Regions from separate parts of the Streptomyces sp. NBC_00045 genome, predicted to be linked through region 3. Evidence: riboswitches for the same ligand, from Rfam matches in the RefSeq annotation. Region 3 holds a riboswitch; each other region holds the start of a gene.

Region 1 (2,193 bases), 2.6 Mb from region 3:
CGCGCCTGGACAAGGTGCTGCGCGAGGAGAAGGGCTACACGTACGGAGTGCGCGCCTTCGGCCAGGTGCTGCGGTCCACCGCGGACGGCAAGGGCGCCTCGATGCTCGCCATCAGCGGCTCGGTGGACACCCCCAACACCGGCCCGGCGCTCGAAGACCTCTGGAAGGTGCTCCGCACCCTCGCGGAGGGCGGCTTGACCGACGCCGAACGGGACGTGGCGGTGCAGAACTTGGTGGGCGTGGCCCCGCTGAAGTTCGAGACGGCCGCGGCCGTCGCCGGCACGCTCGCCGACCAGGTCGAGCAGGAGCTTCCGGACGACTACCAGGCGCGGTTGTACGCACAGCTGGCCCAAACGGGCACGGTGGAGGCGACTTCGGCCGTTCTGGCCGCCTTCCCGATGGACCGCCTGGTCACCGTCCTGGTGGGTGACGCTTCGCAGATCGAGGCGCCGGTGCGGGCGCTGGGGATCGGTGAGGTCACCGTCGTCACCAACTGACGGACATCTCAAGGGGCTCCGGTGGCTTGTCCACCGGGGCCCCTTTTGTCTGTTTAGTGGAGAGGTTGCTTGTATGGGGTGTGGCGTACGCAACAAAAAGGCGCGTCTGTTTGGCGATTGACTGATGATCCGCCTAGCGTCGGCCGTGCTGTCCGTCAGTTGTACGCGCCGCATCCGCGGCACCGGGCAGCGATCGCCGAGTCCCCGTCAGGCGCGAGCCTGGGGAGCCGGGGACCCACATGTGTCCCTGGGGTGAATCGGACCGCCTCGTCAGAGGGGGCCCGTAGGAGACCTTCCTGCTCCGAACCCGTCAGCTAACCCGGTAGGCGAGAAGGAAGGAAAGGATCAACCCCTTCATGGCGTTTGGCAGTCGTGCCGCCGGTAAGCACCGTGGTTCCAGCCGTCTGAGCCGCAAGACCGCCGGCTACGCCGGCATCGCCGCCCTCGCCACCACCGGTGTCGTCGGCTCCCTCGCCGGACCGGCGTTCGCCGCGTCCGACAAGGCCCCCTCCATGGAGGACACCGGTCTGAACGCCGTGGTCACCGCCGAGGACCTCGCGGGCGAGATCGAGGCCCAGGCCGAGGCGCAGCAGAACGCCGCCGATGCCGCCGCCGCCAAGGCGAAGGCCGAGGCCGACGCGAAGGCCCGTGCCGCCGAGGCCAAGCAGAAGGCCGAGGACAAGGCGAAGGCCGAGCGCGAGGCCGCCGAGCGCGCCGCCCGCGAGGAGGAGCGCAAGCGCCTCAACACCTTCGTCGCCCCCGTCGACGGGTCCTACATCAGCACCCAGTGGCACGCGGGTGGCGGCATGTGGTCCTCCGGCAGCCACACCGGCATCGACTTCCACGCGGCCTCCGGCACCTCGGTGCACGCGGTGGGCGCCGGAACCGTCGTCGAAGCCGGCTGGGGCGGCGCGTACGGCAACAACGTCGTCATCAAGCACAACGACGGCACCTACACGCAGTACGGCCACATGACCTCGCTGAACGTTTCCGTCGGCGAGCAGGTCACCCCGGGCCAGCAGATCGGCCTGTCGGGCTCGACCGGCAACTCCAGCGGCCCGCACCTGCACTTCGAGGCCCGCACCGGCGCCCAGTACGGCTCGGACATCGACCCGGTCGCGTACCTGCGCAGCCACGGCGTCGACGTCTGACCCGCAGCACTCGACCGAAGGCCCCGGCTCCCCGAGCCGGGGCCTTCGCGTTGTGGCTGTAAATATCCCCGATTTCCGCCCGCACTCGGAAAATATCGCGTGTTGCAATAGAGTCCCGATACGATCGCAACACGATCGCAACACGGTCGCGGCAAAATGACGTCGGCAGTCGGAAATAGGCGGAGGTCCGGTCTTGCGTATTCCTGCGCACGCGGTATGCACGGCGATCCGTGACGACATCGTCTCCGGGGTCTTCGCGCCGGGCGGCAGGCTGACCGAGGAACTGCTGGCCCGCCGGTACGGGGTCTCCCGCGTCCCGGTCCGCGAGGCGCTGCGGACCTTGGAGTCCGAGGGGTTCGTCACCTCCCGCCGGCATGCGGGCGCCTGCGTCGCCGAGCCCACCGAACAGGAGGCGGTCGATCTCCTGGAACTGCGGATGCTGCTGGAGCCCCTGGCCGCGGCCCGGGCCGCCCGGCGGCGCACCGAAGCACACCTCAAGGTGCTGCGCGGGCTGGTCAGGCTGGGCCAGGAGCGGGCCAGGCAGG
Region 2 (2,193 bases), 3.4 Mb from region 3:
GTGCTCGGCGGTGCGGTGCTCGACCATCGAACGGTACGAGTTGGCCATCCGGGCGGCGGCCTTTCCGTCGCCGAGCAGTCCGCGGAGCTGCCCGACGCCACCGTCGCGGACCATCTTCCAGAATTCCTTGCCGTCGGCCGGATCCGACAGCGGAATGTTGACGTTCCGGACGCCGGGGAGCTCGACGTCGAGCCCTTCCAGGGCGTGGTCGGCGCCGTTGCGGAAGTCGAAGATGGTGTGCAGGCCGAGCGAAGCGAGGAATTCTGCATCGGTTTCGGTGGCATGCGCCAGATGTCCGCTACGGAATAGTTTTCCCGGCTTGACCCGTCGTCCGTCGGTGGTCGGCAGGCCGCCCACATCGCGGAAGTTGCGCACTCCGGCCAGCTCCGGCTCCGGTACGGGCTCGGTCCGCGGGGGCTGGGGTATCTGCTGGGTCACGGGAACTCCTCCGCGTCGTCGTGGGGTGTCCGAATTGCACTAGTTGGGGCCAACTTGCCATAACCGGAGGCGAGATCGGGCGCAGCCCCGTGAGCCAGATCATACGGTGACCGTGAGTGCCTGATCACCAAAGCCGAAAGGCCCGGCCGGGGCGGTTGTTGACGGCGAGGAATGGACGGAGGGTGACCGGAATTCCGTCGGGCCCCTCACCCTGTTAATGCGTCAGGAAATTCGCGGCTTGTTCCGTGTGGCCGAACTCGATTACCTTCGCGATCGATCCGGATGGACCGCCGAATCCTGCCGCCGTCCGGATACCGCACCCGACTATTCACGCGCGCGGCAGGAGCGGGGGAACCAGGTAAGCCGCTGTTTCCGATCTTCGTATCGGCGCAGCTAGGGGTGAAGCCGTACATGTTCCGCTCATGTGCGGCCGGACATCTCCAGTCCCAACCCGACAGCTCACCTCGCAGGCGACGGAGAGGAATTCGCCATGCCTGCAAAGGGTAAGCACCGCCGTCCCAAGTCCCGTTCCGTGGCACGCGGTTTCGCCGTCGCGGGCACTGGCGGTGCGGCCCTCGCGCTGCCGCTGCTGGGTGCCGCCGGCGCCCACGCGGCCGGTGCCCCTGCCGCCGCACCCGCCACGGCCCCGGTGCAGGCCCCGCAGGCTCCCGCGGCGCTCCGGGCCGCGCCGGCCGCCGCCGTGCAGGCCGCGCCGGCCGTCTACACCGTCGTGCCGGGCGACTACCTTTCCAAGATCGCCCAGGACCGCCACCTCACGGGCGGCTGGCAGCAGCTGTACGCCGACAACCGCGAGGCCGTCGGCGCCGACCCGTCGCTGATCCGCCCCGGGCTGAAGCTGACCCTCGGTGCGAAGGGCGAGGCGGCTCCGGTCGAGAAGCCCGCCCGGACCCCGGCGGAGCGGTCCTCGGCCAAGCAGTCCTCGGACGCGGCCCCCGCCCCCGCCGCGGCGGCCGCGGCCGCCCCCGCCGCTGCTCCCGCGCCCGCCGAGAAGAACACCGCCGCCAAGTCCGCCGCCGGCACGGTCAGTGCCGCCGGGTTCGTCGCACCCGTCGGCAGCACCGGGATCTCCACCCAGTACAAGACCCCCGGCGCCATGTGGTCCAGCGGCTACCACACCGGTGTCGACTTCATCGCGAGCTCCGGCACCACCGTCCGCGCCGTCGGCGCCGGCACCGTGGTCTCCGCCGGCTGGGGCGGCGCGTACGGCAACGAGGTCGTCATCCGGCACGCGGACGGCAAGTACTCGCAGTACGGCCACCTGTCCCAGCTGTCCGTCTCGGTCGGCCAGAGCGTCACGGCCGGCCAGACGATCGGCCTGTCCGGCTCCACCGGCAACTCCACCGGCCCGCACCTGCACTTCGAGATCCGCACCGGGCCGTCCTACGGCTCGGACATCGACCCGCTGGCCTACCTCCGCTCCAAGGGCGTGAGCATCTGACGGCTCGCGCCGTCGGAAGGCAGCTGGACGCGTGAGGCCGGGACCCGAGGGGGGTCCCGGCCTCACGCGCTGTTATTCCGTACCGAACGGGTGGTAAAGATCACGGTCCGTCAACCCCTTCCTACGGTGGCGTAGGTCACGTGTCGGGGTGAAGGATGTGGTCTCGTGGCAGCGACGAAGACGACACTCAAGACCATCGGCTCGTACGCGGCGATCGGGGACAGCTTCACCGAGGGTGTGGGGGACCCGGGGCCCGGGGAGACCTTTCTCGGCTGGGCGGACCGGCTGGCCGTACT
Region 3 (2,193 bases):
GAGCAGCGGACTGCCCGTCATGCCCGATCCGGACGCGCCGTCCACGTCGCCGACCGTCCCGGTGCTCCCGGGCGACCCGACCACCACCCCGGGCACCCCCACGGCCCCGACGACGCCCACCGCGCCGGGAACTCCGACCGCTCCGGCCCACCCGGCGGACCCGACCGCTCCGATCACCCCCGGGGCCGACCCCACCGCCCCCGCGGCCCCCGGCGCCCCGGGTGCCTCCACCGACCCGGCCGGCATCCCGGACACCTCCGGCAACGGCAAGCACCGTGGTACGCCCGCCGTTGAGGTTCCCGTCACCTCTGCCGCGGCGTCGAACCCCTCGTACACCGTCCAGGAGGGCGACAGCCTGGCCACCATCGCGACCGCCAGGAAGGTCAAGGGCGGCTGGAACGCGCTCTACGCGGCCAATGAGCAGGTCATCGGCAAGGACGCCGATCTGATCAAGCCCGGTCAGAATCTGGATCTAAGTTAGTAATAACGGCACTTCGGGCACCCGGAAAGAGTGGAATGTCCGCTATCTGCAAGTGAGACATGTGTCTCTTCCGGTCAACTGGCGTGTCCCGTCTGCCGTCTTCCGCAAACCCGCTCCTCACCTGCGCAAACGCCCTTAAAGGGAGCGCAAGTAGGGCCCGTTTCTCCCCGGTGTTCCTCGTTGAACATCGGGGAGAGACCTGTCTACCTTCTGAGTCGCCCGCCACCGCGGGCTCCTTCGACCGCATCGCCGAATCCTGCCGGCGGACGGGGGGAACAGTCGTCGCGTAAAGCGCCGAAGGCAGGAGCGGGGGAACCAAGGTAGGCGCCGGGACCGGCCGTTGAGAGACGGCCACGGAAACGGCTAGGGGTTAAGTCGTGCGCCATGCACGGCCGGGCACTCATCAGCCCGAACCCGACAGCTCACCTCGTAGGCGTCGGTGAGGAGAACTCCATGCTGCTTTCCGGCAAGGGCAAGCACCGCCGCGCCACGGCCATCGAACGGACCACCCGCATCGTCACGCTCGCCGGCGTCGCCGGTGTCGCGGTCGCCGCGCCCCTGATGGCGGCCGGTTCGGCCTCCGCCGCCACCGGCTCCGAGTGGGACCGCGTCGCCCAGTGCGAGTCCGGCGGCAACTGGGCCATCAACACCGGCAACGGCTACTACGGCGGCCTGCAGTTCTCGTCCTCCACCTGGGCCGCGTACGGCGGCAAGGCCTACGCCTCGCAGGCCAACCAGGCTTCCAAGTCGCAGCAGATAGCCGTCGCCGAGAAGGTCCTCAAGGGCCAGGGCAAGGGCGCCTGGCCGGTCTGCGGCAAGGGTCTCTCCAACTCCTCCTACAGCGGTGGTGGTACGACCGACACCCCGAAGAAGACGGAGACGAAGACCGAGACCAAGAAGACCCAGCCGAAGAAGACCGAGCCGAAGAAGGAGACGACGAAGCGCTCCGAGGCTCCGGCTCCGACGACCCGCTCCGAGCGCGCCGAGGCCCCGGTCATCAAGACCGGCAACGGCTCGTACGAGGTCAAGTCCGGCGACACCCTGGGCACCATCGCCGAGGCCAACGGCGTCAAGGGCGGCTGGGAGAAGCTCTTCGAGCTCAACAAGGACATCGTCTCGGACGCAGACCTGATCTTCCCGGGTCAGATGCTGAAGCTCAGCTGAATCCTGCCGTAACAATCGCGGCAGCATGCACGGCACGCGACATCCCCACCGCCCGGCGCGACTCCCCCCACGCGCCGGGCGGCGGTGTTTTCCCGCCCCGATCCGGCGCCCCTATGTCCTGGAAGGCGGGTATTCGGGCCCTTTTTCGTCCCAGGAGGCGGGCGGTCGGCGGGCCGAATGCCCGGAGCCGGTTAGGCTCTAGTCGGCAAGGCCGTCCCACGGCCTGACATGCCACCGCACACCCAGCGTCACATCCCAGAAGGAGATGCTCGTGCCGTCCATCGACGTCGTCGTAGCCCGGGAAATCCTGGACTCCCGAGGCAACCCCACGGTCGAGGTCGAGGTGGGCCTCGACGATGGCAGCACCGGCCGTGCTGCAGTTCCGTCCGGTGCCTCCACCGGTGCCTTCGAGGCCATTGAGCTCCGTGACGGTGACCCCAACCGTTACATGGGCAAGGGTGTCGAGAAGGCCGTCCTCGCGGTCATCGAGCAGATCGGCCCGGAGCTCGTCGGCTACGACGCCACCGAGCAGCGCCTGATCGACCAGG

The links. Region 3 has a riboswitch for cyclic di-AMP ahead of OHA65_RS15770 (transglycosylase family protein). Riboswitches for the same ligand answer to the same signal wherever they lie in the genome.
Region 1: it holds a riboswitch for cyclic di-AMP, as region 3 does, so the genes downstream of both, OHA65_RS28010 (M23 family metallopeptidase) here and OHA65_RS15770 (transglycosylase family protein) in region 3, are expected to answer to the same signal.
Region 2: it holds a riboswitch for cyclic di-AMP, as region 3 does, so the genes downstream of both, OHA65_RS31615 (LysM peptidoglycan-binding domain-containing M23 family metallopeptidase) here and OHA65_RS15770 (transglycosylase family protein) in region 3, are expected to answer to the same signal.

Annotation. Positions count from the first base shown of each region.
Region 1 covers NZ_CP108271.1:5,971,647-5,973,839, forward strand. Annotated here, with positions in the region: gene OHA65_RS28005 (pitrilysin family protein) at 1-497, shown strand, start outside; cyclic di-AMP (ydaO/yuaA leader) riboswitch at 682-841, shown strand; gene OHA65_RS28010 (M23 family metallopeptidase) at 854-1,648, shown strand; gene OHA65_RS28015 (GntR family transcriptional regulator) at 1,842-2,193, shown strand, end outside.
Region 2 covers NZ_CP108271.1:6,817,963-6,820,155, forward strand. Annotated here, with positions in the region: gene OHA65_RS31610 (tyrosine-protein phosphatase) at 1-438, opposite strand, end outside; cyclic di-AMP (ydaO/yuaA leader) riboswitch at 717-924, shown strand; gene OHA65_RS31615 (LysM peptidoglycan-binding domain-containing M23 family metallopeptidase) at 929-1,897, shown strand; gene OHA65_RS31620 (SGNH/GDSL hydrolase family protein) at 2,063-2,193, shown strand, end outside.
Region 3 covers NZ_CP108271.1:3,383,214-3,385,406, reverse strand. Annotated here, with positions in the region: gene OHA65_RS15775 (transglycosylase family protein) at 1-481, shown strand, start outside; cyclic di-AMP (ydaO/yuaA leader) riboswitch at 764-932, shown strand; gene OHA65_RS15770 (transglycosylase family protein) at 935-1,645, shown strand; gene eno (phosphopyruvate hydratase) at 1,911-2,193, shown strand, end outside.